3 regions of the Sorangium sp. So ce375 genome follow, and region 2 is predicted to be linked to each of the others. Evidence: riboswitches for the same ligand, from Rfam matches in the RefSeq annotation. Region 2 holds a riboswitch; each other region holds the start of a gene.

Region 1 (10,345 bases), 1.1 Mb from region 2:
GGGCATCAGCGGCGCGATCCACGCGCCCGACGCGACGAGGAGCGCGTGGAAGCCGTCTCGCATCCGCACCAGGAGCGGCAGGAGCGCCGAGAGCAGCGCGACGGAGAGCGCGACGAGGAAGAGGCCGGCGCCGAGCGCGCCCGCCGCGCTGATCATGTCGCTCGCGCCGATGTACGGCGCGACGGCGAGCGCGGTGGAGGCTGCGACCACCACGCCCGCCCCGGCCCCGGCGAGCAGCGAGGGCGCCGTGCGCGCGGCGAGGAAGACGCGGGCGCGGATCGGCTTGGCGAGCAGGAGCTCGAGGCGATGCTCCTCTCGCGCCGTGACCGTCGCGTCGACGAGGCCCGTCAGGGCGACGAAGTACGCGACGAAATAGGCGGCGAGGAGATCGTTGACGAGGAGCACGGCGGCCATCCCCTCGATCGCGAAGGCCTGCTCGAGGAAGCGGATGACCTGCGCCGGCAGCCGCACGATCAGCGCGTGGCTGCCGAGCACCACGAGCACGCCGACGACCGCCGCGACGAGCGACGTGCGGCGCGGGGCGTGGCGCGCCTCGAGCGCGAAGTAGCCGCGGAGCGAGCCCGCGGCGGGGGCGGTCGTCGAGGTCATGCTTCCATCCTCCGGACGCCCGCGGCGCCCACCGCGATGGTGAGGGCGGTGAGGGCGGTGAGCGCGAGCATCGGGGGGCCGAGCACGGCGGGGCCGAGGTGGTCGAGGCTCCCGAGGCCGAGGGCGCCGAGGGTGATCGGGTTCGCGAGGGTGAGGCTCCGCCAGGCGGGCTGGTAGAAGCCGATGAGCGAGAGGCCCACGAGGCCCCCGAGCGTGGCGAACCCGATCAGCGCCGAGGCGCCGCGGTGCCTCACCCACGCGGCGATCGCGGCGCAGAGCGCGGTCGCGAAGAGCGCCGCGAAGGCGTGGAGCGACATCGCGCCGAGGAAGGGGCCGGGGCGGAAGCCGGGGACGCGCGCCGTGAAGTAGGCGGCGCCGGCGAGCTGGGTCGCGACGTGCAGGGTCACCATCACCGCGCACGCGCTGAGCGCGCGGAGCACGAAATAACGAGGGATCGAGACGGGCTTGCTGGCGAGGAGCGGCAGCACGCCGGTGTCGCGCTCGCGGAGCACGACGCCGCTGGCGAGCACCACGGGGATGAACGCGATCACCTTGTTCATCGTCAGGTCGATCCACACGTACATGAAGACCTGGAACGGCGCGGCGTCGCCGAACCACGCGGCGATCGCGGCGCGCACGTGATCGGGCGGTCGCGCGAGCACGACGGGGATGGCGACCAGGGCGTAGACGAGCATCGCGACGCAGAGCCAGGTCTTCCGCTCGCGGAGCGTCGTGAGGTAGTCGAGCCAGAGGAGGCGGATCACGCGGCCTCCCTGCGCACGAGCGCGAGGTAGAGATCGTCCATGGTGCGCGCCCCGTGCGCGTCCTTGAGGCGCTCGACCTCGTCGCAGGCGACGAGGCGCGAGCGGTGCATCACCGCGACGCGCCGGCAGAGGGCCTCGACGTCGGAGAGGATGTGCGACGAGAACACGATGGTGACGCCGCGCTCGCGCGCGAGCGCGCGGAGCACCTCGAGGAGCTCGTGGCGGCCGAGGGGATCGAGGCCCGAGGTCGGCTCGTCGAGCAGGAGCACCGCGGGCTCGTTGATCAGCGCCTGGGCGATGCCGACCTTCTGGGCCATGCCGGTGGAGAAGCCGCGCAGGGGGCGGTCCGCCTCGCGCTCGAGCCCGAAGCGGCGCAGGAGGGCGTCGGCGCGCGCGGCCGCGACGTCGCGGGGCAGCGCGAACATCGCGGCGATGTAGTGGAGGAAGCCGCGCGCAGTCATGTCGGGGGGCAGCGAGTACGACGCGGGCAGGTAACCCGCGTTCCGCCGGACCTCGAGCGTCTCGTGGACGACGTCGCGCCCGAGCACGCGCGCGGTGCCCGCGGTCGGCCGGGTCAGGCCGAGGAGCATACGCAGCGTCGTGGTCTTGCCGGCGCCGTTGTGCCCCATGAAGCCGAAGATCTCGCCGGCCTCGACGCTGAAGCTCACGCCGTCGACGGCCGTGACCTTCGCGAAGCGCTTGCCGAGCGCGTTCACCTCGATCGCCTGGTTCATCGCTTGCTCCTCGCGCGCGACGCGGTCGCGCGCTGCTCCGTGGGAATCGTCGTCGCGGGGGTCGTCTCCGTGGAGGTCGCCGCGGGCCGCGCGGCCAGGCCGGCGCGAAAGATGTCGGCGATCGCGTCGAGCGTGCGCTCGCCGGCGAAGGCGCTGAACGACGTGATCAGCCCGAGGTGCTGGGGCGCGAAGCGCAGCACGCCGAGGACGAAGGGGATCGCGTCGCGATCGACGTCGGGCCGGATCTCGCCGCGCGCGATGCCCTCGTCGACCCAGCCGTTGATCTGGGCGATCTGCGCCTCCGCGGCGGCGGCGCTCGCGGCGTCGTCGAGCAGGCGGAGCGCGCGGAGGTCGGGATCCTCGCGGAGGAGCTTGCCGAAGAGCGGCTCTGCCGCCTGCTGGCGGTAGGCGAAGCGGAGGGTCGCGACGAGGCGATCGAGCGGGGATTGCAGGCCGAGCACCTCGGCGGCGAAGCGCGCGCGGATCGTGGCGAACGCTCGCTCTACCACCTCGCGCAGGAGGGACTCCTTGTCGGCGAACTCGAGGTAGAGGGCGCCCTTTGCGCAGCCGGCCTCGGCGGCCACGGCGTCGAGGTTGGTGCCCTTGAAGCCGCGCTCGACGAAGTGGCGCCTGGCGGCGTCGAGGATCCTGGTGCGCCGCGCAGGGTCGCGGGGCCTGTCGGGGCGGCGAACGGGCACAGAACTTATATGACTCATTTGGACAAATGAGTCAACTCGGGCAGCCCTGGCGCGGGACGTGGGCGGGGACCACGAGGGCCGAGGGGGGCGCGGGCTGCCATGGAGACTCCGCGCGTCGGCGATTCACGCTCGATGGCGGCGCCGGGCGCCGCGCCTCATTGCATGATGTCGTCGACGAGCCGGGCCACAAGCCGGTCGCCGAGCAGGTGCTCTTCGACGAGGTCCTTCGCGTCCTCCTCGCGGACGCCGCGGTACCACACCCCGTCGGGGTAGACGGCGACCGTCGGCCCCTCGCCGCAGCGCCCCATGCACGACGTCCTCGTCACGCGGATCTGCTGCTGCTGGCCGGCCTGCTTCACGAGGCGGCGCACCGACTCGAGCAGCGCCAGGCTGCCGCGGTCCACGCAGTCGGCGTTGCCGCAGACGAGCACGTGCTTGCGCAGCGATCGGTGGGCGTGCGGGTGGTTCGACGCCTGCGTGTGCGTCAGCGTGTGGCGCACGCTGTAGAGCATCGCCTTGAGCCCGCCGACCTCCCGCGCGAGCCCCGGCAGGGCGGTGCGGTACATGCACGTGTCGCAGGGGAGGGGCGCCTCGCCCGCGAACGCCTGGCGCGCGCGCTCGTCGATCAGCTCCAAGAGCGCGCTCGACCGGCCGAGGTGCGGCGCGAGCGACGCCCGGATCCACGGGTACGTCGACGAGAAGCGATCGACCTGCTCGGCGAGCTTCGTCATGAGCCGCCCGGCGAAGAGGAAGTAGGGGACGACCACGACCCGCTCGGGCCGGTGCCGAGCGACCCGCTCCAGCGTCTCCTCGACCGAGGGCCGGGTGATGCCGATGAACGTCGGCTCGACGAGCTGGAGCCCGCGGCCCTCGCCGATGAGGCGCGCCGTCTTGCAGAAGTCGCCGTTCGCGTCGGGATCGCTCGCCCCGCGCCCCACCACGACGAGCGCCGACCGGGCCCGCGCCGCCGGGTCGTCCGGCAGCGCGGTCGCGGCGCGCTGGAACGCGAGCTCGGCGAGCGCCGGGTGCACGCCGAGGGGCCGCGCCGCCGAGAAGCGCACGCCCGGGTGCGCGGCCCGCGCCCGCTCGAGCGCGAGCGGGATGTCGTTCTTCACGTGCCCCGCCGCGAACAGGAAGAGCGGCACGACCGCCACCCGGGACACGCGCGCCGCGAGCGCGGCGAGCGCGTCGGCGAGGTGCGGCGTCGCGAGCTCGATGTAGCCGTGCTGCACGGCGACCCCGGGCCGCGCCGCGGCGTAGTCGGCCACGAGCGCCTCGAACTCGGCGTTCGACGCGGCGTCGCGGCTGCCGTGGCCGATCAGCAGCAGACCGTCGTCATGCACGCGAGCGCCTCCTCCAGGGTGAGCGGGAGGCCCGCGCCGCCCCGCGGCGGCGCATGGCTCATCCGGGTCCAGAGCTCCGCGACCCACGGCCGCCGCACCCGCGCCCGCGCGAGGAGCTCCCCCTCTGCGAACACCTCCCGCGGCGGCCCGTCCGCGAGGACCCGACCGTCGCCGAGCAGGACCGCGCGCGTGGCGAAGAGCGGCACGAGATCCACCGCGTGCGTCGCGGTGACAAGCGTCGTCCCCTGCTGCTCGGAGAGGGCGCGCAGCGTCTCGCACAGGGCGAGCTCGCCCTCCGGGTCGAGCCCCGCGGTCGGCTCGTCGAGCAGCAGCACCCGCGGCCGCATCGCCAGCATCCCGGCGATGCACGCGCGCTTGCGCTCGCCGAAGCTCAGCGCCTCGATGGCCCGATCGGCCAGGTGCGCGATCTGCACGGCGGCGAGCGCCGCCTCGGCGCGGCGCCGCGCCTCGGGCGCGGGCAGGCCGAGGTTCCTCGGGCCGAACAGGACGTCGTCGAGGAGCGTCGCGCCGAGCAGCTGGTCGTCCGGGTCCTGGAGCACGAGCGCGGCGCCCGCGGCCACCGCGTCCGACGGCGAGCCCACGCGGCGGCCCGCGATCTCGACGCCGCCGCCGGGCGCCGGGAGGAGCCCGACGAGCGTCCGGAGCAGCGCTGTCTTGCCGGCGCCGTTTCCGCCGAGCACCGCCACGGACTCGCCCTCGGCGACGTCGAGGCGCACGTCGCGCAGCACGGGCTCGCCGCCGCGGTAGCCGAGCAGGGGGGCGCGCAGCGCGATCGCGATCATACCGCCCGTCCCGCGGCGACGCTGAGGCCGAGGCCCGCGAGGGCGGCGGCGGCGAACGCCAGGTTCGCGGCGGGCGCGCTCGTCCTCCGGTCGGCGACGGGCAGCTTCCCCTTGTAGCCGCGGAGCTGCATCGCGATGGCGGCGCCCTCGGAGCGCTCCAGCGTCCGGAGCGCCACGACGCCCGCGACGGCGCCGGCCGAGCGCGCGGCGGCGCCGGGCCGGGCGAACCCGCCGCGGAGCGCGGCGGCGCACCACGCGCTGTCGACGGCGCGCTGGAGCACGCCGGCGAAGCGCCGCGTCAGCGCGAGCAGCTCGACGAGGGCCGCGGGGACGCCGAGCCCGGCGAGCGCCGCGTCGATCTCGGCCGGCGCCGCGGCGCCGGCGAGCCACCGGAGCACCGCGGCCGCCGCGAGGACGCGCGCGCCGAGGGCCACGGCGCGGTGGGCCCCCTCGGACGTGATCGCGCCGACCGGGAACGGCGCGCCGGGGAAGAGCGGCGCCCCCGGCGTGAGCGCCAGCGCGAGCGCCGCCGCGACCGCTCCGATCCACGCGGCGGGCGCGGCGGCGCGGACGACGGCGCGCGCCGGCGTGCCCTGGAGGCGGAGGGCCGCGCACGCGAGGACGAGCAGCGCGGCCGGCGTGACGGGCGAGCGCGCGCCCGCGGCGACGCAGCACGCCGCCACGGCGGCCCCGAGCCGGAGGCGGGCGTCCACGTCGCGGAGCCGCGCGGGGGGATCAGTCCGCACGGAGGCCTTCGCCGCCGGCCTTGCCCGCGGGCGCGCCGGCGCGCTCGACGAAGAGCACGCGCGAGAAATAGCCGAGGGTGAACCCGGCGATGAGCCCCGCCCAGAGGAACGCGAAGAGCAGGAGGTCGCCCTCCAGGCCCGCGAACAGCGGCCCCGTGTCGTGGCGCCCCGCGTCCTCGGCGACGCGGCGGACCACGGCCTCGTCGACGCCGTCCCAGGACGCGTTGCGGCAGGCGGTGAGCCAGAGGGAAGCGGCGAGGGGGAGCGCGGCGGCGAGCCAGAGCGCCCCCTCGCGCGCGCGCCGCGCGAGCAGCGCTGACATCGGGCGCTGTCCGGGCCGCCGCATCACGACGCCTCCGCGGCGAGCGGGACGACCTGGAGCCGGTCCAGGATGTCGGGCCGCCGTGAGCGCAGGAAGGCGAGCGCCCCCGCGGTCATGACGCCCTCGAGCAGGCCGAGCGGCAGCTGGGTGGGGACGAAGGCGAGGGCGACGCCCGTGAACATGGACGTCACCGACCCCTCGCCCGAGAGCCCCAGCGCGAGCGCGAGCGCCGTTGTGGCGTACGTGGCCCAGTCCGACGTCACGCCCGCCAGGAACCCTGCGACCCAGAGGTTCGCGCCGCAGCGACGCGCGAGGTGGAAGACGAAGTATCCGCTGAATGCGCCCGCGATGCCCATCGACGCGACGTCGGCGCCGAGCGTGGTGAGGCCGCCGTGCGCGAGGAAGAGGGCCTGGATAAGGAGCGCCACCAAGGTGACGAGGACGGTCATCCAGGGGCCGATGAGCACCGCCGCGAGCCCGGTGCCGCACGGGTGGGAGCAGGTCCCCGCGGTCGGCACCGGCACGGGCATGCACGAGATCGCGAAGACGGCGGCGGCGACGAGGCCGACGAACGGCTTATAGAAGGCGTCCCGCTGGGTGCGGCGCCGGAGCAGGTGGAGGGCGATCGCCACGAAGGGCAGGGCGAGCGCGTTCCAGACCGCGCACCAGCCGAGCGGCAGGACGCCTTCCGCGAGGTGCATCGCGGCCGCGGGCCGGGGCGCAAGGAGCGTCCCCAAGGACACGGCGGCGATCGACACAATGCGGCCGTGAAGACCGATTTCGGCGCTCCGGGTGAAGTCCGCACCCGAACGCCACGAAGACGTGCGCAAGCTGCACCTCGTGGGTGGCTCGGGTAGGTCTCCCGGCTCATGGGTTCAGGGAGCTGTTCGAGCTCCCAGCGCTGCGCGTCCACCTTCCCAGGCCTCTTCCAATGAGGCCCAGTGGTCTTCGGAGGCAGCTCCCCACTCACGGTGGCGGTACCGCGCCGGTTTCGCACCGGCTTCCCTTTTATGCCCCGGAGGGCACCCGAGGGATGGATTGTCAGGCCGGTCTCGGTAATCCCGTTTCGCGCCCGGCGTCAAGGACGTCCTGCGGTGGTCGCGGAGGATGTGCTCGCCTGGCGCTGCATGTGGCATGTCGTATCAGGCGGCCTCACCATCGAGCGCGCGCTCGATCCGCGCGTCCTGGTGACGCGAGCGCTGGCGGCCACGTGAACCCGCGATGAAGGCCGGGCGAACCCGGGCGCGTGAGCTTCCGCCTCGTGCGGCTCAACCCGCCGCGGTCGGTCGCGAGCCCCCTCGTCCGCGACGTCGGTGCGGCAGCCGTGTCTGCGCCGCTGCCCACCCGGCCTCGGGGCGCTGAACGCGCACCGGGGCCACCGCTGCGGAGGCGGGCCGCACGCCTATTGGAGCGCCCCCGTCGAGCAGACAGAGGCGCGACGGCGAGCGATCTCGGCCTGTCCTGCGGTGATCGAGGCCGAGAAATTGCCCCAGACGCACCAGATCTCGATTCGTCGAGCACGCGTCTCGATTTTATGTCCCCCTAAGATAAAACCAGTTTACTTTGTCGCTGCGCGGGCGCCGCTGCCTCTCTCGGGCTGCGTCGCACGGGGGGATCTCGTAGGCAGGAACACGGGCACCGCTGCGCTTCTGCCCCAGCGTGCTTTGTTCGTCCTGGCTCTTTACTCGGGAGCAGGTGCTACGTGCACGGGCTCGCCGCGCCCTGGCGTCTGTTATTGAAGAGGCGGGGGATTTCTTGTTCTCTCGTCTCAGGATGCGAAAAGAACGCTGCGCCGGGGGCTGTCTCCGGTGGAGGGGTATGCCCGGCCCGAACGTGAATTCGCGCAGATCAGGGGTGTGTGGGTCGCGCAGTCGGTTGGCTACCTTCGCGCCGGGATCGGGCTGCTCGCTCGGCGTGCAGGCGTTGCACTTTGTTATCGACAACGTGCCTGCGGATGCCACAATCTGACTACCGCATGCGCACCGGCGCGGTCCCCCCAGCGCGGCGCGCATGCGGTCCTTCTTAGCACCGTGGCGGACGTTCAAGACTCCGGCGCGGTTTCATGCCGCGGTCATTCTGGGCCCCCCTCCAGCGTGACGCGCGGTATTTTTTTGTCTTCTGGCGCGCAGTTCGAGCTTTCCGAGCCTTCACTTACCCGTGAACGTGGCTTGCGATTTCGCCAGGAACGCTTTCATTCCGAGCTGTTGATCTTCGCTGCCGAAGAGCGCGGCGAAGGCCTGGGCTTCCAGCTCGTTGGCGGCGGCGAGGTCGAGGCTCTCGCCGCGCAGGAGCACGCGCTTGGCGGCGGCGACGGCGAGCGGGCCGCGCGAGGCGATCTTGAGGGCGGTCTCGCGGGCGCGCGCGAGGAGCTCGGCCGCCGGGAACACCGCGTTGACGAGCCCGAACGACAGTGCTTGCTCGGCGGTGATCATATCTCCTGAATAGACGAGCTCGCGTGCGCGCCCCGGCCCGACCCGCCGCAGCAGCCGCTGGGTCCCGCCGAAGCCCGGGATGACGCCCAGGTTCACCTCGGGCTGGCCGAATTTTGCGCCTTCCGCGGCATAGATGAAGTCGCAGGCGAGGGCGAGCTCGCAGCCGCCGCCCAGCGCGAAGCCGTTGACGGCGGCGATTACGGGGAAGGGGGCAGTCTCGATGAGCTCGGCGAGGCGGTGGCCCGCGTCGGCGAACCGCTTCGCGGCGGTGCTGTTCATCGTCGCCATCTCCGCGATATCGGCGCCGGCGACGAACGCCTTGCCCGCGCCGGTCAGCACCGCTGCGCGGACCTCGTTGCCCTCGCCGGGCGCGAGGAGATCGCGGAAGGCCGCGGTGAGCTCCCCGAGGACGGTGGGGTTCAGGGCGTTGAGTTTGTCGGGCCGCTGGATGGTCACGGTGGCGACGTGACCCGCGCGCTCGACGGCGACGAACTGGAGCGTACCGCGAGCAGGGGCCCCCGGCTGCTGTTCTTGAGCGGTCATGGACCGTCGTTAGCAGCGCGCCGCGCCGGGGGGAAGCGCCTGCCGTGCGCCCGGGAGGGCGTCATTCCGTATCCGCTCGATCCCGCTGTGCTGAGGCCATTGCCGAGCCGACGAGCGAGCGATTTCCAGAGGACGTCGTGCGGCTGTTCCGGGACATCGCCCGTCACTCGATGATCCGAACTCATCGCTTGGGTGCGGGTGCGCGCCATGTGACGTCCCTGCCGCGAGCCCGCGTGCGATCGTGGGGAGTCGGGCAGATGGGCCGTCCCTGGAGCCGCCCAACGACCTTCGCATCGCGCGGATAACGCCGCCGCTCCGCCCCTCCTCCCCCCGTTGGAGAGAGCCCGGGAGGGAGGGGGCGCCTCGCGGGGGGCCGGCGGGGGAGGGCCCCACGAACCCGAGCGCCGGCCCGCTCCGTGCGACGCCTTCCCGGACCGACCCACCCTCACCCACGGCAATGGCCTCACAAAAGGCGCGAGTTCGTGGGAGGGCCCCCCGCCGGCCCCCCCGCGAGGCGCCTCCTCCCTCCCGGGCTCCGTCGCAGCGCCTACACCGCCCGCCCGCTTCTCTGCCCCTTCTCGTCGTACACGTAGAACCCCCGCCCGCTCTTCTTCCCGTACCACCCCGCCGCCACCAGGTTCCGCAGCAACGTGGGCGCCCGGTACTTCGAGTCCCCGAACTCCCGGTGCAGCACCTCCGCGATCGACAGCACCGTATCCAGCCCGATCAGGTCCGCGAGCTCGAGCGGCCCCATCGGGTGGTTCAGCCCCAGCCGCGCCCCTGCGTCGATGTCCTCCGGCGTGGACAGCCCCTCCTGGAGCGCGAAGCACGCCTCGTTGAGGAACGGGATCAGCATCCGGTTCACGATGAACCCCGGCTGGTCCTTCGAGGTGATCACCGTCTTGCCGAGCCCCACCGAGAGCGCCCGGACGGCCTCGTAGGTCGCGTCCGACGTCTGCACCCCACGGACGAGCTCGACAAGCTTCATCAGCGGCACCGGGTTCATGAAGTGCATCCCGATGACCAGCTCAGGCCGGCCGGTCACCGCCGCGAGCCGCGTGATCGAGATCGACGACGTGTTCGACGCCAGGATCGCGCCCTTCGGGAGCGCCGCGTCGGCGAGCTTGAAGATCCCGCTCTTCACGTCGAAGCTCTCGGTGACCGCCTCCACGGCCAGGTCGACCCCCGAAAGGCCGGCGATGCCGTCGGCCACCGCGACGCGGCCGAGGAGCGCCTCCCGCGCCTCCGCGGCCATCTTGCCCTTCTCCACCTGCTTCGCGAGGATGGCGGCGATCTGGGCCTTGCCCGACTCCGCCAGCGCCCTCGAGACGTCGCACAGGACCACCTCGAG
Region 2 (10,345 bases):
CTCCTCACTCTCCCGCAGCAGCTCTTCCTGGCGCTTGCGCTCGGTCAGGTCGCGCGTGATCTTGGAGAAGCCGCGCAGCTCGCCGTCGGGGCCGTGGATGGCCGTGATGATGACGTTCGCCCAGAACATCGAGCCGTCTTTGCGCACGCGCCAGCCTTCGTCTTCGAAGCGACCTAGGCGCCGTGCTTCGGCGAGCTCTGTCTGTGGCCAGCTGCGCGCGATCGCCTCGGCCGGATAGAAGCGCGAGAAGTGCGAGCCGATCACCTCTTGTGCGGAGTATCCTTTGATCTGCTGCGCGCCGGCGTTCCACGTGGTCACCCGGCCCTCGGGGTCCAGCATGAAGATGGCATAGTCCCTCACGCCTTCGACCAGCATGCGGAAGAGTACGTCGGCGCCGAGCCCCGTCGGATCCATGCGGCACAGCCTACAACATGGTACCACGTTTGCCACGGCGTGATGCTCCGTTCTCGCCCTGCTCTCCGCGTCCGCGAGCGGTCATCGCGGCGGCCCCAGCAGCGAGTGGCGAGCACAGCAATGGCCACGTGCGCCCGCCCAGCGGGGGCTCGCCCTCGGCGCACGAGTCGGGCGCTGCGGCCGCCTCCACGTCCGTCATTCCCGCCCTCGCCTGCGGCGACGAGGCCGCTCAGCGATCCGGAAGAGGCATGCCCGAAATCGTCGCCAGTGCCCGGACGAGCTTATCGAGGCTGTCTGATCGCTTACGGACGAGGGGAACGTCGATCCTCCGTGTCTCGCTCAGCTGGTGCGTCGTCGGCAGGTAGCCCGGGACGAGCCGTTTGAGCACCTCCTTGGCGCCGCGCTTGCTCTCTGGCCTGGGGGCTCCGGCCCGCTGTAGGGCATCCTCGGAGAAGTTGAGGAGCAGCCACGTCTCGTACTCACAAACAGCCATGACGGCATCGCCAGGCATGAGCCCTTTGACCACGCGCGCTGCGTCGGGGCCCCACGTCGCGGGGCAATCGTCGTCCGCATCGCACAGGACGAGCACTGCGTCCGCCTTCCGGGTCTGCCGCGCGAGCAGGACGGCGCGACGCACGCCATCGGCGTGACAGAGGCGCAGCGGGCTCTTGCGCGTCCCGTCCACCAGCTTGCCACGAGGTTGTCGGATCGGATCCTGATCGACAATCCACGCAATATCTCCGAGATACTGGCGGAGGATCCGCATACAGAGGTTCGGGATGGCCGCGACCTCGCCCTTGCCCTCGACAATGCAGACGAGCCGTCTCATCGGGCTCAGAGCTGGACGCTCGCGGGTTCTTCCCCCTCAATCCGCAACGGCTCGGAGCGCATCAGCTCGGCGACGGAGAATAGGCCTTGTCGAACGACCTCGCGCTGCGCCGACGACAGCGGACCTAGCTGCGTCACGCCGTCACGGTACGAGCACACCAGGATCTCCTCCTCGCGCGCCGCATCTAGCAGATCGGCGCTGTGCGTGGTGATCAGCAGGGAACCCCTGGTCGACGCTTCCTTGAGCACGTCGAAGAGTAGCTGGGCGGCTCCGACGTGGATCGCGACCTCGGGCTCCTCGATGATCAAGAGCTCATCTGCGGTCATCTGCTGGGCCGCAACCAGGATACCGAGCGCACGCAGGGCGCCCTCCGACATCTCGCTCGCCGAGAACCGCGCCACGTGTCCTCCGGGCTGGCGCTGCTCGAACTTGAGGAGCAGGAATCGATCGAACGCCTCCACGGCGATCCGCACGAGCCCCGGGACGATCCGCTGTATGGCGGCGAGGACGCGCGCCTGCCCGTCGGCGCCGAGGCTCCGGAGCGCAACGGCAATATTACCCCCCGATTCGTCCAGGCGTGTGGTCTCCGATGCAACCTGCGGCTGGCGCATCACCTCGGCGTTGAGCCGGATCCGCGTGACGCTCCGCAGCGCTGCGACCCCGGCGACGTCGGCCAGCTGGCGCGCGAACACCATGGCGCTCGCGGTCTCACTGAGCCTGGGAGCGCTCCCGCTCGGGACCACACGCCGTCCCGGCTCGGTCTCCACCTCCAGCTCCAGCCCCTCGGGTGTCCGCTCGATCCAGAGCATCGGGGCGCCTCGGGCGAAGAGTTCGATGGTCTCGCTACGGAACGCCCACCCTCCGTCGGCCTTCGCGCGGATCGTGAACCGATGACGCAGGTAATCCGTCTCCAGCGCCGAGCGCGACGTCGCGGCGCGGATATCGACGACCACCTCGGTCCGCTCGTCCTCCTCCGGTCGCCAGCGCATGATGCCGGTGACGCCCCCGCGCCTCTCGATCGCGGTCGCGGCGTCCGTCGCGACGTCGCGCGCGAACACGATCGCATCGGCGAAATTGGACTTGCCGCTGCCGTTCGGACCGACGAGCACCGTGAAGGGGGCGAGCTCGATGCTCGCCTCAGCGATACTCCGGTAGTTCTTGAGCTCGACGCGCCGCCACGTCTGCGCGGGGGCTTCGTCGATCGGCGGTGCGCCGCTATCCACGTACCGACGGACTGCCAGGCTGAACCCGTTCGTCGCAATCTCGTCAACGTCGACGAGGCGCGCATACCCGGGGACATCGGTGGCCGAGCGGAAGGTCGTCGCGATCTTCGTCACGTCCTCGGGGCCGAGCCGGTTCCGCCTGCGCTCCTCCTGGAACCCTCGTGACGCATCGATGAAGAGCACCTTTCGCTTCCTCGACACCGGCCTGTCGCGGCTCAGTACAAGGAGCGCGGCGGGACTCCTCGTCGCTGGGAGCAGGTTGGCCGGGAGCCCGATAACGGCGTCGAACAGATCGTCCTGAAGCATTCTCTTGCGGATTTCCCCTTCGATTCCTCCGCGAAACAGCACGCCTTCAGGTGCCAGCATCGCCATCCGACCGGAGCGGCGGAGAGTGGTGAACATGTGCTGCAAGAACGCAAATTCACTGCGGTTCCTGGGAGGCACGCCGTATCGAAAACGACCATGGGGATCGCGCTCCGCCGCCTCAAGCCCCCACCATGTGAGACCGAACGGTGGAGTGCAGAGGGCGCGATCGTAGAGCACGAGATGGCCGTTCATCGTGCAGCGCGGGTCGCGGAGCGTGTCGCCCTTTTCAATCCGCGCGCCCGGCAGGCCGTTCAAGAGCATGTTGATCCTGGCGAGCGTCCAGGCCTCGACGCTCTTCTCCTGACCATCGAGATAGATGCCGCGTCTGTCTCCGCCATGACGCTTGACGTATGTCGCGCACGCAACCAGCAAGGTGCCGGAGCCGCACGCCGGATCATGGATACGCATCCCCTCGGAGGGCTCGAGAAGCTCCGCCATCAGTTCGGCGACCGCGATCGTGGGGTGGGACTCACCGCCGCGCTTGCCTTCTCGGATGGCCATCTCCTCGAGAAACAGCATGAAGGCGATCCCTAGGGTATCAGGAGTGGCCAGATCCTCGTCACGGAGCGGCAGCTCCGAGAAGATACGGACGAGCGCGTACATGAGAGGAGCGCGCTCTGCGACGCCCCCGAAGCGTCGCTCGTCTGTGAAATCAACCGAGGAGAGCAGGCCATCGAGGGCGGCGTTGTGCTTCTCGAGCGCCTCACAGGCCAGGTTCAGCGCATGATCGACAAGCATCGGGTCGATCGCATCGATCTGTGCCCATCGCGCCCGAGCCGGCACGGAAATGTCGTATACGGAGGGCTCCGCATCGTTCAGACGTTTCAGAAGGAGAAGGACGGCGATGGTCGTCCGATGCTGACCGCTCGGCCCCGGCGTGTGACGAAGAAGCTTCACAGCCTCGAGGAGGCAGCTCACAATGCGCTCTTTCGTCACCCGATCTTCACGAGCTCCGCTCTCCGGGCCGAGCCTGACGCCTGTAGCCTCCCCTGTCCCCGCGGCACCGCGCGCCGCGCTCTCAGACGAGCGATCCTCGAGCAGGCGCTCGACGAGCATGGCCTTGTCGCGCGCGCGAGCGTCGAGACCGAGCGCGCGGCATAGCTCTTTTAGCTCATCTATGCGCAAAGCGCGCAGCAGCTCGTGGAGCTGCAGCCCCGGCGCCGAGAGCATCGCGTCGATGATCGCCGCCTTCTTCCGCCGGTCGAGCAGGTCCACCCCGAAGCGGTCGGCCAGGGCAGCGAGGTCAGCCCGGGAGAGCTGCAGCAAGACGTCGCGGGGCGTCGGCATGGCTGCGCGAACAATACACGCGCACGCCGCGGGTCGCGAGCCTGCCTCCTGCCACACCGCGAACGACGTCTCTCCGCTCGGTCGCGCACGCCGCGGTCGCGCGTCTTCCCCGCGGTCTCCAGCCCGGCCTTGCCGTCTACTCCCAGTACAGCGTCGCCCGCCCGATCGCCGTGAACGGCCACCCCGGCGAGTAGTGGATCCCGGTGACCGCGGCCGGCTCGTACGGCAGCCGCGACTCGCTCGCGAACTGGACCTCGCGCCACGTCGTGTTGAAGAGGTTCTGGACGTCCACCGCCGCCTCGACGTTCTTCCACCGCAGACCGGCATTGGCGTCGACGACGGTGAACCCCTCCGCCGTGAGCGACTCGTCCTCGGTCGCGGGCCGCGCGCCGATCGCCTTGACGCGCAGCGCCGCGAACGGCGTGAACGCGCCGAACGTCGGGCGCACGCCGACGCCTGCGGTCAGCGTCCGGGTCGGCGCGAGGGCGACCGCGCTCGCGTTGCCGGCGTTCTCGCGGAAGCGCGCGCGGGTGAAGGTCGCGTCGACGTCCGCGAAGAGCCAGCTCCCGATCCGGTAGCGCCCGCCGATCTCGATCCCGTAGCGCCGCGTCTGCCCCGACGCCTCGGTCTCGCCCGCGTCGCCGCTCCAGACCAGCTCCGAGTCCAGGTCGAGCAGGAACCCGGCCGCGTTCAGCGACAGGCCGCGCAAGGGCGCGACCCGCGCGCCGACCTCGTAGCCCGTCGCGGGCGTGATCAGCGTCGCCGCCCCCCCGCCCAGCACCGCGCCCTGCGCGTCGTTCGAGTGGAAGCCCCGCCCGAAGTGGGCGAAGAGATCGAGCCCCTCGACGGGCGACACGATCGCCGAGACCTTCGGGAGCAGCTGCATCTGCCCCCGGGCGCCGCTCGCCTTGTTCCCCGTCGCCGCGAGGTCCTCGCCCGGGTCATCGACGTTGACGTCGATCCACTGCCCGCGCGCCCCGAGCACGACGCGGAGCCAGCGCCGGAGCCGGGCGTCCTGCTCGACATAGACGCCGATCTGGCTCTCGTCGACGTGGGTCCTGCTCTTCTCCTCGATCCGCTCGCGCGCCTCGTCGTGGTGGAGGGACTTGTCGACGGCGTCCGCGCGGATCTGCGCGCCGAGCGAGGTCGTGAACCTCGCCCCGCCGATCTCGTACTGCTTGCGGAACCGGAGATCGGCGCCCCCGACGGTGCGGTCGTCGTTCTGCTCGATCCCATCGCCGTGGACGGGATCCTCGCTGAAGAACGTGAAGTTCGAGTACAGCGTGAATCGATAGCGGACGAGGTAGGCCATCGCGCTCAGGTCGGTGTCCCGCCACGCCGTCGAGTAGGCGACAGACGCCATGTGCCGCGCGGTCGCCCCGCCCTCGGTCGGATCCACGGCGCCGAAATGGTCGATGCACGGCTGTCCGAACGCGGAGGGCGGCGGGTTCAGGCCGCCCTGCTCGCCCTCGCCGCACACGGCGCGCGCAGGGATCTGACCGGAGCCGTGCCAGGTCGATCCGTACGACATCCATGTCATCTGGACCTTCCCCGTGTCGCCGATGTCGTGCGTCGCCCGCAGGTACACGTTGAAGCGCTTGAGCCGCTCCGGGCTCAGGAACGGCCCGTCGTTCCGGTAGATCTCGGCCGCGGCCACCGCGCGCCACGTGTCGCCGAGATCCGGCGACGCGATCACGAGGCCGCGCTGGATGCCGTACTGCCCCAGGCTGACCTGCGCGTAGCTCTCCTCGAGCTTCTCGGCGAAGCGCAGGTTGACGGCGCCCGCCGTGCCGAAATCGCCGATGCTCGCGTAATAAGGCCCCTTGTAGCCGTCGAGCCCTGTCACGATCTCCGGGATCATGAAATAGAGATCGGTGAAGCCGTGACCGTGGCCGTGGCTGACCATGTTGACGGGCACGCCGTCGACGAAGAAGGCGACGTCGGTCCCGTGATCCGCGTCGAATCCGCGGAGGAAGTACTGGTTCGCCTTGCCGCCGCCGGCGTGCTGCACGGCGAAGAGCCCGGGGACCGACTCGAGGATGTCGCCCGGCCGGAGCCTCGGCCTGAGCTCGAGCTCCCGGCGTCCGACGGAGACGCGCGACGCGGCCTCGCTGCCCGGCTTCTCCGCCTGGATCGTGACGTCGATCGCGCCGCCGTCCGCCGGCGCGCCCGCGCTGCCCTCCGGCGCTGCGGCGCTGACCGCGCTGCCCTCCGGCGCGGCGACAGCGCTGCCCTCCGTCGCTGCGGGCGCGCCCGCGCTGCCCTCCGTCGCTGCGGGCGCGCCCGCGCTGCCCTCCGTCGCTGCGGCGACGCGCGGCGCGCCCTCACCGGTGGGCGCTGCAGCGGCGGCCTCCGGCGCGGCCGAGGGAGCCTCGGGGGTGTCTCCCTCGGCGTGCGCGGGCCGCGCGACCGCCAGCACCATGGAGAGCGCGGCAAGCAGATGAAATGGTTGGCGGTGCCCTCGGCTCGTCGTGACCGTCTCGCGCAGCATTCGTGTCCTCCTTCGCCGCAATCGCGCGGAGCGGCTTCGGGCCGCTCGCGTCGAGCTCCGCGAGGACGAAATGGCTGGCCATCGCACGGTGCGCTGGACCGACCTCTCGCCCCCGCGGGCGACCGGAAGGCGACGCGGGGGCGGTTCGGTATCCGGGACGTGCGCAGAGGAGACAGAGCTGCACCGGCTCGGACCTCACCGCCTCCCTCGAGGCTCCCAGGTCGAACCGGCGCCGGATGTCTCCCGTCGCCGGGCGCTGGCAGGTCTTCGGGCTTGCGAGCGCTCCGGCGTTGCCGGCTCCCTACTGTCCACCGCTTCCCGGCCCTCGGAGGGCCAGTGCTTGTAGTGGAGGTCGTTCTCGCTTACCGCTGCGGGGCAGCCCCGGAATTTCACCGGGTTCCCTCTTCAGCCCAGGCGAGCGCCCGGGCACCAGCACGGCGCGCACCCTATTGCGGTGCGCTTCCGGCTGTCAATCGCCACCGCTCACCTCGCCCGCTCGGCACGCCGCGCGCTCCCCGCGCTCCCTACGCCCGCTCGGCGCGCCGCGCGCTCCCTACGCCCGCGCTCGCCCGCGCCACGCGCTCGCCCGCGCCACGCGCACGCCTCGCGCTCTCCACCCGAGCGCCGCACCTGCACGCGCCTCGCGCCCTCCACCGAGCGCGCCCTCTTCGTGCGGCGGCACCGAGCGCCTCCCCGCGCGGCTGCGGTGCAGGCCGAACGTTCGGGCTCTAGTAGGATGGGCTCGCTCCTCCGTGAGTCGCGTGCTACACGGCCGCCGCCGTATATGCCCCGTAACGATCTCCGCAATATCGCCATCGTCGCCCACGTCGACCACGGGAAGACGACACTCGTCGACCACATGCTCCGCCAGTCGGGCGCCTTCCGAGAGAACGAGGTCGTGGCCGAGCGGGTCATGGACTCGAACGACCTCGAGCGGGAGCGCGGCATCACGATCCTCGCGAAGAACACGAGCATCCGGTACCGCGGGGTCAAGATCAACATCGTCGACACGCCCGGCCACTCCGACTTCGGCGGCGAGGTCGAGCGCACGCTCATGATGGCCGACGGGGCGCTGCTCCTCGTCGACGCCGCCGAGGGCCCGCTGCCGCAGACGCGCTTCGTGCTCTCGAAGTGCCTCCAGCGCGGCTTCCCGGTCATCGTGGTCATCAACAAGATCGACCGGAGCGACGCGCGCGCCCACGAGGTGCTCTCCGAGGTGTTCGACCTCTTCTGCGACCTCGAGGCGAGCGACGCGCAGATGGACTTCTCGACGCTCTACGCGATCGCGAAGTTCGGCCAGGCGAAGCGCGAGCTCGAGCACGAGGCGAAGGACCTCGAGCCGCTCTTCGAGACCATCCTCGATCGGGTCCCCGGCCCCTCCGGCGACCCCGACGGTCCGCTCCAGGTCATCGTCTGCAACACGACGCACGACGAGTACGTGGGCCGGCTCGCGGTCGGCCGCGTGGTCCGCGGCACCGCCCGGTCCGGCGCCGACGTCGCGCTCCTCGCCGAGGGCGGCCAGTCGCGCGGCTACGTGAAGATGCTCTACGCCTACGAGGGGCTGAAGCGCGTCGCGGTCGAGAGCGCCGTCGCGGGCGAGGTGATCGCGATCGCCGGGCTCGACGCGGTCACGATCGGCGACACGATCACGGATCCGGCACACCCCGAGGCGCTGCCGCGCATCGTGGTCGAGGAGCCCACGATCAAGATGAAGATCGGCGTGAACACGTCGACCTTCGCCGGCAAGTGCAAGCAGTCGAAGTTCCTGACGAGCCGTCATCTGAAGGAGCGGCTCGAGCGCGAGGCGATGAAGAACCTCGCGATCCGGGTGGAGCCGACCGATGTGCCCGACACGTTCGTGGTGCTCGGCCGCGGCGAGCTCCAGCTCGCCATCCTTGTCGAGACGATGCGGCGCGAGGGGTACGAGATGCAGCTCTCGAACCCCGAGGTGGTGACGCGCGAGATCGACGGCGAGGTGATGGAGCCGCTCGAGCTCGTCGTCGTGGACGTGCCGGACACCTACGTCGGCATCGTGACCGAGCGCCTCAGCAGCAGGCGCGGCCGGATGGTGAAGATGACGAACCCCGGCTTCGGCCGCGCCCGCCTCGAGTTCCGGGTGCCGTCGCGCGGGCTCATCGGCTTCCGCGGCGAGTTCCTGACGGCGACGCGCGGGACGGGCCTGCTCAACACGATGTTCGACGGCTGGGCGCCCTGGGGCGGCCCGATGATGCGCCGCCCGACCGGCGCCATCGTCGCCGATCGCGTCGGCGTGGCGACCCCGTACGCGCTGCACCACCTCCAGCCGCGCGGCATGTTCTTCATCGTCCCCGGCGTCGAGGTCTACGAGGGGATGATCATCGGCGAGCACAACCGGCCGAACGACACCGACGTCAACGTGATCAAGGAGAAGAAGCTGTCGAACGTGCGCAACCACGGCAAGGACGAGAACGTCCTCCTGGCCAGCCCGCGGCTCCTCACGATCGAGACGGCGATGGAGTGGATCGACGGCGACGAGCTCGTCGAGGTCACGCCCGAGGCGGTGCGCGTCCGCAAGAAGGTGCTCGCGTGCAACCGCCGGGAGCGCCGCGAGGACGCGATCGAGCAATCGCAGGCGGTGGAGTGAGCGGCGCGGGGCGCGCGGGACGTGCGACGCGCGCCCCTGCCCTGCCCGCCGCGGTATAGGATCCCCGGATGAGAACGGCGCTGCGTTCGGCTCTCCTGGCTTCGTTCGTCGCGCTCGCGGGGGCGAGCGCTTGCGGCGGGGCGGTCGTCGTCGACGGGCTCCCCGGGGGCTCCGAAAGTACCGGGGACGCCGGCGCGACCGGAGGGCCGCAGTCGTCGAGCTCCGGCGGGCCCTCGCGCGACGAGCAGAGGGCCTCGTGTGATCAGTTCTGCTCGCTCTTCGACGGCGTCACGTGCCCGGAGCTCCGGTGTCGCGCGCGCTGCGCCGACCTGCTCTCCGAGCAGCGCCCCTGCAACGCGCTGACCGCTCCTTTCTTCGACTGCGCCGGCGAGACCATCGCCTCGGTGGACCAGATCCCCTGCTCGTTCCTCGCGCCGTCGATCGCGTCGCTCTTCGATTGCCTGAGCGGGCGTGATCCGGAGTGCACGACCGATTTCCTGCCGCAGACGTGCGATCCTCAGTACGAGGAGCTCAGCGCGTGTCTGCTCGATCAAGGCCGGTAGCGGGGGCGCCCGTCGCCTGACGCGCGCGGCCGCGCGCCGGGGTCGAGGGCGCTCCGGAGCGGCCCGAGGGCGTCGGCGACGAACGCGACGAGCGCCTTCACGCGCGGCACCCCGCGCGTATCGCGGTGCACCCCCAGCCACAGCTTGCGCGCTGGCGGCGGCGAGGGCGGCGAGAGCAGGCGGAGGCCGGCGGTCGCGTCGCCCAGGTAGCGGGGCAGGCAGACGAGCCCGACGCCGGCCGCCCCCATCGTCGCCTGGGGCTCGCGGCCGTTGGTGCGGGCGGCGACGCGGGCCTTCGCGGCGACGGCGCGCACCCACGACAGGTCGGCGATCGCCGGCGGATCGTCGTTCATGGTGACGAGGGCGTGGCCCTCGCACTGCCGGCCCCAGTCCGGCGGGCCGTGCTCGGCGAGGTACGCCTCCGACGCGTAGAGGCCGAACCCGATCCGCGCGACCTCGCGCTGGAAGACGTCCTGGTGCTCGAACGCGGCGGGGCGAAGGGCGATGTCCGCTTCCCGCCGCGGCAGGCTCAGCCACCGCGCGTCCGCG
Region 3 (10,345 bases), 4.1 Mb from region 2:
CAGCCCCGCCGCCTGCACTCGGCGAGGTTCCGCTCCGTGGCCTCGCGCGCCTCGTCGTGGCGCCCGAGCGCGAGGTCGTGCTCCGCCTCCCAGAGCGCACGGCGCGCCACCGGCGCGTCGCCCAGCCGCCGCAGGATCGCGAAGCGCTCGCCCGCCGCGTCGACCTCGCCGAGATCGTGCAGCACTGCGCCCAGGAGCGCCTGCGCGCGCGCCGCGTGGGCGCGATCCGCGGCGCGCTCCGCGATCGCCGCCGACCGCTCGAGCAGGCCGCGCGCGCCGGTCAGGCCGCCCCGAAGCCGCTCCGTGTACGCGAGCGTGCGCAGGCCGGTCGCGAGCATCGCCGGGTCGGCGAGCGCCCCGGCGAGCTCGTTGTGCGCCTCGTAACAGGCGCAGGCGAACGCGAGGTCGCCGAGCGCGCCCGCGTAGAGCCCCGCGTCGTAGGCCAGGGACGCGCGTACCCGCGCGGGCAGCGAGGCCGGCATGCCCCGGGGGTCGTCGCCGCCGGCGAACGCGCGCAGGATGCGGGCGCCGCGGGCCATGTCGCCGAGCTTGAGCCCGAGGTGCGCGAAGCCCCCGAGGCCGAGCGCGTAGATCTCGTACGCCTCGCGCGCCCGCCCCGCGCCGAGCAGCTCGGTGAGGATGGCCTCGTACGCGTCGACCGCCCGGCCCTCCTGCGGCGCCCGGCGCGGCGCCTCGTCGAGGCGCGGCGGCGGCGCGGCGTTCCCCGCGGCGTGGACGCGCTCCGGCGAGACCCCGAGCAGCGACTTGAAGTGCTGCCGCACGAAGGGGTGCGTCGAGTAGCAGCGCTCGTCCGGGCGCGCCGCGAACACGAGCCCCAGCCGCTCGAGCCGCGCGAGCCCGCGGGCGAGCTCCGCGGCGCCCCACCCCGCCATGGCGCCCGCGATCTCGCCGCCGGCCCGGATCAGCTGGAGCAGCGCCTCCTCGCCGGCGCCGCCAGGGAACACCGAGAGGCGCGCGAGCAGATCCCGCTCGCCCGGCGGCAACGCGCGCGCGTAGGCCGAGAGCACCGAGCTCAGGCGGCGGGCGAGGACGTCGTCCTGCTCGGCCTCGGCGAGGTGCGCCGCGTGCGCCGCGGTGAGCCGGCGCGCGTCGCCGCCGAGGAACGCGCCCACGTAGGAGCCCAGGACGGCGACCGAGAGCGCGTGGCCGCCCGTCGTCTCGAAGAGCGCGCCGAGGGCGCCGTCGTCACCGCGGATGCCCCAGCGGCGCAGGAGCGACGCGGCGTCGCCCTCGCAGAGCGACCCCGGCCGGATCGTCGCGAGCCCGCCCTCGGCCCAGGCGGACAGATCGGCGAGCTCGAAGCGCGATGTGACGAGCGCCCGCGCGCCGCCGAGCCCCGCGGCGATCGCGCAGAGCAGCCGCCGGAGGAGCGCGTCGTGGAGCTCGCCGTGCGCGCGCCCGGCGCCCCCCTCGGCCTGCACGGTCTCGATCCCGTCGAGCACGATCAGGTGCGGCGGCCCCTGCCCCAGCGCCTCTTTCAGCCGCGCGAGCTGCTCTCCGGGCGCCGCCGGCGGCCGCGGCGCCGCCGGGCCCGAGGCGCCCGCGCCCAGCGCGAAGTAGGCCGCCGCCTGGTCGAGGAACGCCTCGGTCCTGGGGTCGTCGTAGAAGCTCCAGACGAGCACCCCGCCGGGCCGCGGGGCGTCGCCGAGCCCCTGGAGGAAGCGCTCGGCGATCGCGGTCTTGCCCGCCCCGCCCACGCCGAGGAGCGCGATCACCCGGGGGCACGGCGGTGATACGTCGGCCCACGCGGCGAGCCGATCGAGGATCTCCACGCGCCCGACGAAGTGCCGCGCTCGCTGGAGCGTGTGCGCGTGCAGCGGGCGCCAGCCCGGGATGGCTCCCTGCGACGCCATGGGCGCGCCGGCCGTCGCCTCCGCTGCCGGCCCGCCAAGCGTCCTCTCGGCCACGGCAGGCGCCCTGTCAGCCATCGCGAGCGCCTCCGCCGCCCGCGCAGGCGCCCTGTCAGCCGCCGCGATCGCCTCCGCCGGCCCGGCAGGCGCCCTCTCGACCCCGGCGGGCGCCTCCACGCCCTGGCTCGCTGCACCCGCTTCCTCAGCGGTGGGATCCACCGGCGCCACCCCGGCCTCGACGACGAGCAGCTCCGCCTCGGCGAGGCCGAGCTCGGCGCCGATCCTCTCGAGGATGCGCCGCCGGGACGGGCTCCGGACCGAGAAGCCGAGCCGCGGATCGTTGACGTCGCCCGACTCGTAACGGCGGTAGGTGCGCACGTCGACGCCGATCGACGCGGCGACCTGCTCCTGCGTCAGGTCGAGCTCGAGCCGCGCCCGCTGGAGGAGCGTGTGGTTGAAGCGGACCGCGGGCTCCACGCCGCGGCCCGCCCTGGAGACCCGTGCCATCGGTGCGAGCGCTCGATCATCGGCGATGCCGCGCTCTCGTGTCCACCGCGCCGCCCGGTCCTGCCCGGTCCTGCCCGGTCGCGCCCTTCCGGATCCGGTCCGCCAGGACACACGCTCCCGGCATGAGCACGATGCACGCCGAACGACCCGCCCAGCGCACCGCCTACACCGACGATCTCCGCATCTTCACGGTGACGAACGTCCTGTCGCCCGACGAGTGCGAAGGCTTCATCGAGCTCGCCGAGGCGCGAGGCTTCGAGCAGGCGCCGATCGGAGGCACCGAGATCGTCCACCTCGAGGTGCGCAACAACGGCCGCGTCATCATCGACGATGCGGACCTCGCCGCGCGCCTCTGGGAGCGGCTCGCGCGGTGGACGCCGCCGAGCTTCGGCCTCCACCGCGCCGTCGGGCTGAACGAGCGCTTCCGCTACTACCGGTACACCGAGGGCGAATATTTCAACTGGCACGGCGACGGGTCGTTCGTGCGATCCGACGGCGAGCGGAGCCTGTTCACCGCGATGATCTACCTGAACGACGGCTTCGAGGGCGGCACGACCGATTTCTGGGGCGGCCAGAGCATCGCCCCCCGGCGCGGGATGGCGCTCCTGTTCGAGCACCGCCGGCTCCACCGCGGCGCCCCGGTGACGCGGGGGAGCAAGTACGTGCTCCGCTCCGACGTCATGTACCGGCGCGGGTGACGCCCAGCGCGGCCCGCGCGGCGCCTCACCGGGGCGCGGCGCCGAGCGCGTCGGCGAGGCGCGGCAGCACCTCGCCCGCCAGGGCATCGATCTTCAGCGCGCCGAGCTCCTCGCCGCGCGCGGCGCCGAGGTTGATCATCGCGATCGGGATGCCTCGCTGCGCGGCGCGCAGCACGAAGCGGTAGCCCGAGAAGACCGCCAGCGAGGAGCCGACGACGAGGAGCGCGTCCGCCGCGTCCACGAGCGCGAACGCCGCGTCGACGATCGGCCGCGCCACGTTCTCGCCGAAGAAGACGACGCGCGGCTTGAGCAGCCCCTCGCAGCGGAGGCACGGCGGCGCCCGGAAGCCGGCCACGTGCTCGGCGGGCAGATCGGCGTCGCCGTCGGGGGCGAGGTCGGCCGCGAGGCGCAGCCAGCCGGGGTTCTGCGCGAGGAGCCGCTCCTGGACGGCCGCGCGCGGCTCCATCGCGCCGCACTCGAGGCAGGCGACCTCCGAGAGCGTCCCGTGCAGCTCGATGACGCGGCGGCTGCCCGCGGCCTGGTGCAGGCCGTCGACGTTCTGCGTGATGAGGCCATCGAGCGGCCCGCCGTGCTCGAGCCGCGCGAGGGCGCGGTGGGCAGGGTTGGGCTCGGCCCTGGAGAACCGCTCCCAGCCGATCACGGCGCGCGCCCAGTAGCGCTGCCGGATCTCGGCCGAGCGGGAGAACTCCCGCCCCTGGATCGGGTTCCGCGCGCGGCGCCGCGTCTCGGGCCCTCGATAGTCCGGAATGCCGGACTCGGTGCTGCACCCCGCGCCCGTCAGCGCCACGATCCGCCTGCCGCGCAGGAGCGCGACGAGGTCGTCGAGCGGATCGGCCGAGCGCGCTTCGCTGAGCGGCATACACCCGGGTTGTGGCCCGCCGCGGAGCGCACCGCCAGCGTTTGACGACGCGACCACGCGACCACGCCAACGAGCTCCCCCACAACATCTCGCTTGACCGGCTCACCGCACCACCATATGTAGTGCCCCATGTTGGTGCCTCGGGCTCGGCCCGGGGCTCAAAAGGGAACCCGGTGTGAATCCGGGGCTGCCCCGCAGCGGTAAGCGAGAACGATCTCCACGACGCGCACTGGCCCTCGGGCTGGGAAGCGGTGGACCGTAGGAAGCCGGCGAGAGCCGGAGCGCTCGCAAGTCCGAAGACCTGCCAACATCCTGCGTCGGGGAGACATCCCGCGCGGGTTTGACCTGGAAGCCTCGAGGGAGGCGGGTAGGTCCGAGCTGGCGCAGACTCTCGCGCTTGTCCCGGTTCCGACCCCCTCCCGCGTTGTCTTCCTTTCGCCCGCGGGGGCGAGCGGTCGGTCCGAGGGCTCCTCCAACGAGCCTGGCGCACGCGTGCGCATCGGCTGGCCTCTTCGCTCTCGCGGCATGGACGCGAGCGGTCCGGGACCGCTCGGAACGAGCACGAGGAGGATGCCATGCTGAACGAACCGTTGGTGAAGAGCAACGGCGCGGCGCCGCTGCGCGCGCTCCACGCGCCCGCCCTGAGGAGCGCCGGCGCGGAGGAGACGCTCCCGCACACGACGATGCGGGTGAAGAAGCGGAGCGGGGCGAGCGAGCCTGTCGATGTCAACAAGATCGTCCGGGCCGTGAGCCGCTCTTGCGCCGGCCTGTCCGACGTGGACGCGCTCCGCGTCGCGACGAAGACCATCAGCGGCCTCTACGACGGCGCGACGACGCGCGAGCTCGATCAGCTCTCGATCCAGACCGCGGCGTCGCTCATCGCGGATGAGCCCCAGTACGCGAAGCTCGCGGCGCGCCTGCTCGCCACGACCATCGACAAGGAGGTCCGCAATCAGGAGATCCACGCCTTCTCGCAGTCCATCGCCGTGGGTCGGCGGCTGGGCCTCATCAACGATCGGCTCCACGCCTTCGTGGCGCAGAACGCCCGCAAGCTGAACGACGCCATCGAACCGGGGCGCGACCACGAGCTCGAGTACTTCGGCCTGCGGACCCTCTACGACCGCTATCTCCTCAAGCACCCCGAGGCGCGCCTCGTCATCGAGACGCCGCAGCAGTTCTTTCTGCGCATCGCGTGCGCGCTGTCCGAGACGGCGGCGCAGGCCATCGAGCTCTACCGGCTCTTCTCGTCGCTCGACTACCTGCCGAGCTCACCCACGATGTTCAACGCCGGGACGAGCCACGAGCAGCTCTCGAGCTGCTTTCTGCTCGACTCGCCGGAGGATCACCTCGAGACCATCTACCAGCGCTACACCGACGTCGCGATGCTCTCGAAGTTCTCGGGCGGCATCGGGCTCGCCTACCACCGGGTGCGGTCGCGCGGCTCGCTCATCGAGAGCACGAACGGGCACTCCAGCGGGATCGTGCCGTGGCTCAAGACGCTCGACGCGTCCGTGGCGGCCGTGAACCAGGGCGGCAAGCGCAAGGGCGCCTGCTGCGTCTACCTCGAGCCGTGGCACGCCGACGTCGAGGAGTTCCTCTCGCTGCGCGACAACACCGGCGACGAGGCCGCGCGCACGCACAACCTGAACCTCGCGAGCTGGGTCCCGGACCTCTTCATGAGGCGGGTCGAGGCCGACGGCGAATGGAGCCTGTTCGACCCGAAGGACGTGCGCGATCTCCCCGATCTCTACGGCGAGGAGTTCGATCGTCGCTACGTCGAGGCCGAGCAGGCGGGCATCGCGAAGAAGACGATGAAGGCCCGCGAGCTCTACGCGCGGATGATGCGCACGCTCGCGCAGACGGGCAACGGCTGGATGACGTTCAAGGACAAGTCGAACCGCGCCTGCAACCAGACGGCGCTGCCGGGACGGGTCGTCCACCTCTCGAACCTCTGCACCGAGATCCTGGAGGTGACCTCGAACGAGGAGGCGGCCGTCTGCAACCTGGGCTCGATCAACCTCGCTCGCCACACGATCGCGCGGGAAGGCTGCGTGGTCGGCTTCGACTTCGAGAAGCTCGCGCGCACGGTGCAGACCGCGGTCCGGCAGCTCGATCGCGTCATCGACCTCAACTACTACCCCATCGCCTCGACGAGGCGATCGAACCTCCGCTGGCGGCCTGTCGGGCTCGGGCTCATGGGCCTGCAAGACGTGTTCTTCCAGATGCGCCTGCCCTTCGACGCCCCGGCCGCGCGGGACCTCTCCAGGCGGATCTCGGAAGAGGTATATTATCACGCGCTCTCGACCTCCGCGGACCTCGCGGCGGAGAAGGGGCGACACCCGGCGTTCGACGAGACGCGCGCCGCGCGCGGAGAGCTCCAGTTCGACGCGTGGGACGCCGTCCCGGAGGACACGGCGCGCTGGGACGCGCTCCGCGCGCGCGTCCAGGCCGAGGGGCTCAGGAACTCGCTGCTCGTCGCCATCGCGCCGACGGCCACCATCGCGTCGATCGCTGGCTGCTACGAGTGCATCGAGCCGCAGGTGTCCAACCTCTTCAAGCGCGAGACGCTCTCGGGGGACTTCCTGCAGATGAACCGCTACCTGGTCGTGGAGCTCAAGCGGCTCGGCGCCTGGAACGACGCGGCGCGCGCCCGGCTCAAGCTCGCGGAGGGCTCGGTCCAGGGCATGGACGAGCTGCCGGAGGAGCTGCGCGCCGTGTACCGGACGGCGTGGGAGATCCCGATGCGCTCGCTCATCGACATGGCCGCGGATCGCGGCGCCTTCATCGATCAGAGCCAGTCGCTGAACCTCTTCGTCGAGAACCCCACCATCGGTCAGCTCTCGAGCATGTACTTCCACGCGTGGAAGAAGGGGCTCAAGACGACCTATTACCTGCGATCGCGCCCCGCGACGCGCATCGCCAAGGCCACGGTGGAGGCGGCGCCCGACCGCGCGCCCGAGGGCGACGCCGGGCCGCGCCGCCAGGGCGGCTGGGTGACCGCGCCGCCGGCGAAGGCGGCCGCGGACGTTGCCTGCGCGCTCGAGAACCCCGAAGCGTGCGAGGCTTGCCAGTGAGCCGCGTCAGCCGCCCCGCGCGCCTCCTGGATCCGGGCCAGTGCCTCACGCTGCGCCCGATGGCCTATCCGGCCTTCTTCGAGATGTACCGCGCCGCCATCAAGAACACGTGGACCGTGGAGGAGGTCGACTTCTCCACGGACGTGGGCGACCTGCGGAGGATGACGGACGCCGAGCGGCACCTCGTGCAGCGCCTCGTCGCGTTCTTCGCCACGGGAGACTCCATCGTGGCGAACAACCTGGTGCTCAACCTGTACAGGCACATCAACGCCCCGGAGGCGCGGATGTACCTGTCTCGGCAGCTCTACGAAGAGGCGCTCCACGTCCAGTTCTATCTGACGCTCCTCGACACGTACATCCCCGATCCGGAGGACCGTCACCGCGCCTTCGCGGCCGTCGAGAACATCCCCTCGATCCGGCAGAAGGCCGATTTCTGCATGAAGTGGCTCGATTCCATCGAATCGCTCGGGCGGCTGGACTCGCGCGCCGAGCGGCGGCGGTTCCTCCTGAACCTCATCTGCTTCGCCGCCTGCGTCGAGGGGCTCTTCTTCTTCGGCGCGTTCGCGTACGTGTACTTCCTGCGCTCGCGCGGCCTGCTCCATGGGCTCGCCGCCGGGACGAGCTGGGTCTTCCGCGACGAGAGCGCGCACATGCGCTTCGCCTTCGAGGTCGTGAACACGGTGCGGCGCGAGGAGCCCGAGCTCTTCGACGCAGGCCTCTCGCGGTCGATCCTCGACATGATGGATGAGGCGATCGCCTGCGAGGCCCGGTTCGCCGAGGATCTCCTCGGCGCCGGCGTGGCGGGCATGTCGGCGCGCGACGTGCGCCGCTACCTCGAGTTCTGCGCCGACCAGCGGCTCGCCACGCTCGGCATGCAGAGGCGCTACGGGGCGAAGAACCCGTTCTCCTTCATGGATCTGCAGGACGTCCAGGAGGTCACGAACTTCTTCGAGCGCCGCGTCTCCGCGTATCAGGTCGGCGTCTCCGGGGAGGTCGTGCTCGACGCCTCGTTCTGACGTCGATCGACGTACCGCCCGCAGGGGCCGATCAGAGCCCGCCGATCCCTCGCGGCGGGAGCCCGATCTCGGTGTCGACGGTCGCGTCCTCCAGCGGCTCGAGCGCGCCGTTCGCGGTCACCTTCCAGCGCCGAAGCTTGTTCTTCTCCGCGTCGCTCAGCAGGCACACGTCGCCGCAGCCGGGCGAGCAATGCACGCCGCCGAAGGCGTACGATTGGGTCGCCTCGGCGAGCGGCGTGACCTCGCCCGTGGCGATGCTCACGGAGAAGGCGCGGTCCCCGGCGGCCGCGCCGCCCGCGAAGGCCGTCGCGAGGAGGACGTCCTCGGAGGCGAAGTCGAGCGAGGGCTGGACCGCGGCGCCGAGCGCCGTGCCCACGCCGAGCCGCTTGAGCTCCTCCGGCGGCGACGTGCGCGCGTCGAAGATCACGATATCGCTCGTCGCCGGATCGTACTCCATCGTTTCAGCGTTGAAGCGGCTCGAGCAGGCGACGGCCAGCCGCTCTCCCGAGGGCGACACGGCGACACGGCCGCAGCCGTAGAGCCCCTGGAGGTCGACCGTCCACGCGACGGCGCTCTCCTTCGGCGAGACGCCCACGAGGCGCCCTTCACCCACGGTCGAGAGGTCCGCGGCGAGCCGGCCGAGCGCCACGACCACGTCGTCGCCGACGCGCGCCATCCCCGACGGGCGCGGCAGGAGCCCCTCTTCTTCCTCCGGCAGGGCGATGCGCCCCGCGATCGAGTAGTCCTTCATGTCGACGATCAGGAGATCGCCGCCCTCGTCGAACGGCTCCGCACCCGGGCTCGGATTGCTCCCGTAGCGCGACACGAGCGCGCGGTCCGCGCCCACCTCGATGTAGTCCTGAGGGTTCGACTCGAACCCCTGCCCGACCGGGAGCTGCGCGAGGACCTCGGCGGTCTCGAGATCCATCCAGGTGATCACGTTCGTGCCGAACCGATCGAGCAGGACGACGCGGCCGGACGCCGGCGCAGCCCCCGGGACGTCCACGTCGCCGGACAGCGCGAGGCTGAGCCCCGGCTTCGCCGCGCCGCTCGACACGAAGGAGGGAGACAGGGTGGTCCCGTCGAGCTCCGACACCACGATGTTCGTCGACTCGTAGTCGCTCGTCACGATGACGACGCCGCTCTCACACGCGCCCGGACCATCGCCGGGGACGCCGCCCGTCGACGGCGGCGGCGAATCCACGTTGCACCCGAGGAGCGGAATCGAGATCGCGATCGCAAATAGACTGACCTTCACCATGTTGACTCCAGTGTGAAAAACACGCTCCGTCCTGGGAGCGGAAACCCGACGGCATCCGTACGCCGCGCGTCCAGCAGGTCCGCGACGCGACCCCTCACCGCGAGGTGCCCGCCGAGCCACATCGCCTCCGCGTCGACGTCGACGGTCGCCTGCTCCGCGATCACGCCGAGGCCGGCGGGGTCGGCGTACCGGCTCGACTGGTACACGGCCCGGAGCTCGCCGGACGCGCCCGAGAGCACGGCGCCGTCCGGGCGCTTCCACTCGGCGTGCAGGCGCGGCGCGACGACGAGGCGCGATCGGAACGGGAGGACGTCGTTCCTGATCGTCCGCCCGGGCGTCGTGTCCCGCGGATCGAGCGCCGTCGCGGCGATCTCCGCGCGGAGGAACGGGGTCACCTCGACCCCGGCCAGGAGCTCCGCGCCCACGACGCGGGCGCGGCCGACGTTGTACGGGGTCACGTACCCCTGGCCGGAGCGCGCGTACGCGACGAGCCCGGACACCGCGCTCCCGAACGCGAACACGTCGATGAAGGCGCCGCGCACAACGGCGCCGCGCCCCGTCTGCGCCCGGATCCCGGCCTCGATCGTCGCGCCGGACTCCGGCTCGAGCTCCACGTTGCCGTGGACGACGCCCGAGACGCCGTACACCTCGCCGAGCGTCGGGACGCGAACGTAGCGGCCCACGGTCGCGAGGAACCGGAGCCGGTCGCTCCCCGCCTCCACGCCGAGGCGGCCGGTCGGGACCAGCACGTCGCAGGCGCGCTCCCGGTCCGCGCCGGTGGCGTGGCACTCTCCGCTCGCGAGGGCGTGCAGCGCGAGCCCCTCGCCGAGGCGCGCCTCCGCGCTGACGGCGCCGCGCGCGAACGAGCGCCGCGCGCGCGCGAGCGGGACATCGTCCGGCGCGCGCGAGATGCCCTCGCGCGCGACCGAGACCACGGGCCGCACCCGGAGGCGGTCGGCGAAGGCGAGCGTCGCCCCGAGCGTCTGCTCGAGGCGGCGGCCCGCGAGGCGGAGCTCCGGCGTGAGGAGCGCGAGCTCG

What was found. A riboswitch is a leader RNA that binds a small molecule or an ion and turns the genes downstream of it on or off. The one in region 2 is predicted to bind cobalamin.
Region 1: linked by a shared signal. The riboswitch ahead of WME90_RS01230 (energy-coupling factor ABC transporter permease) and the one ahead of WME90_RS05255 (TonB-dependent receptor domain-containing protein) in region 2 are both predicted to bind cobalamin.
Region 3: linked by a shared signal. The riboswitch ahead of WME90_RS20130 (ribonucleoside-diphosphate reductase subunit alpha) and the one ahead of WME90_RS05255 (TonB-dependent receptor domain-containing protein) in region 2 are both predicted to bind cobalamin.

Annotation. Positions count from the first base shown of each region.
Region 1 covers NZ_CP150335.1:311,964-322,308, forward strand. Annotated here, with positions in the region: gene WME90_RS01190 (hypothetical protein) at 1-609, opposite strand, end outside; gene WME90_RS01195 (hypothetical protein) at 606-1,373, opposite strand; gene WME90_RS01200 (ABC transporter ATP-binding protein) at 1,370-2,107, opposite strand; gene WME90_RS01205 (TetR family transcriptional regulator) at 2,104-2,805, opposite strand; gene WME90_RS01210 (CbiX/SirB N-terminal domain-containing protein) at 2,961-4,148, opposite strand; gene WME90_RS01215 (energy-coupling factor ABC transporter ATP-binding protein) at 4,124-4,951, opposite strand; gene WME90_RS01220 (CbiQ family ECF transporter T component) at 4,948-5,697, opposite strand; gene WME90_RS01225 (hypothetical protein) at 5,687-6,019, opposite strand; gene WME90_RS01230 (energy-coupling factor ABC transporter permease) at 6,043-6,756, opposite strand; cobalamin riboswitch at 6,855-7,064, opposite strand; gene WME90_RS01235 (enoyl-CoA hydratase/isomerase family protein) at 8,167-8,994, opposite strand; gene WME90_RS01240 (3-hydroxyacyl-CoA dehydrogenase family protein) at 9,542-10,345, opposite strand, start outside.
Region 2 covers NZ_CP150335.1:1,363,423-1,373,767, reverse strand. Annotated here, with positions in the region: gene WME90_RS05270 (hybrid sensor histidine kinase/response regulator) at 1-414, opposite strand, end outside; gene WME90_RS05265 (hypothetical protein) at 644-1,243, opposite strand; gene WME90_RS05260 (N-6 DNA methylase) at 1,249-4,119, opposite strand; gene WME90_RS05255 (TonB-dependent receptor domain-containing protein) at 4,256-6,610, opposite strand; cobalamin riboswitch at 6,852-7,059, opposite strand; gene typA (translational GTPase TypA) at 7,347-9,233, shown strand; gene WME90_RS05245 (hypothetical protein) at 9,302-9,796, shown strand; gene WME90_RS05240 (LysR family transcriptional regulator) at 9,784-10,345, opposite strand, start outside.
Region 3 covers NZ_CP150335.1:5,417,672-5,428,016, forward strand. Annotated here, with positions in the region: gene WME90_RS20115 (helix-turn-helix domain-containing protein) at 1-2,378, opposite strand, end outside; gene WME90_RS20120 (prolyl hydroxylase family protein) at 2,501-3,076, shown strand; gene WME90_RS20125 (NAD-dependent protein deacetylase) at 3,102-3,956, opposite strand; cobalamin riboswitch at 4,073-4,279, shown strand; gene WME90_RS20130 (ribonucleoside-diphosphate reductase subunit alpha) at 4,532-7,030, shown strand; gene WME90_RS20135 (ribonucleotide-diphosphate reductase subunit beta) at 7,090-8,046, shown strand; gene WME90_RS20140 (hypothetical protein) at 8,078-9,307, opposite strand; gene WME90_RS20145 (TonB-dependent receptor plug domain-containing protein) at 9,301-10,345, opposite strand, start outside.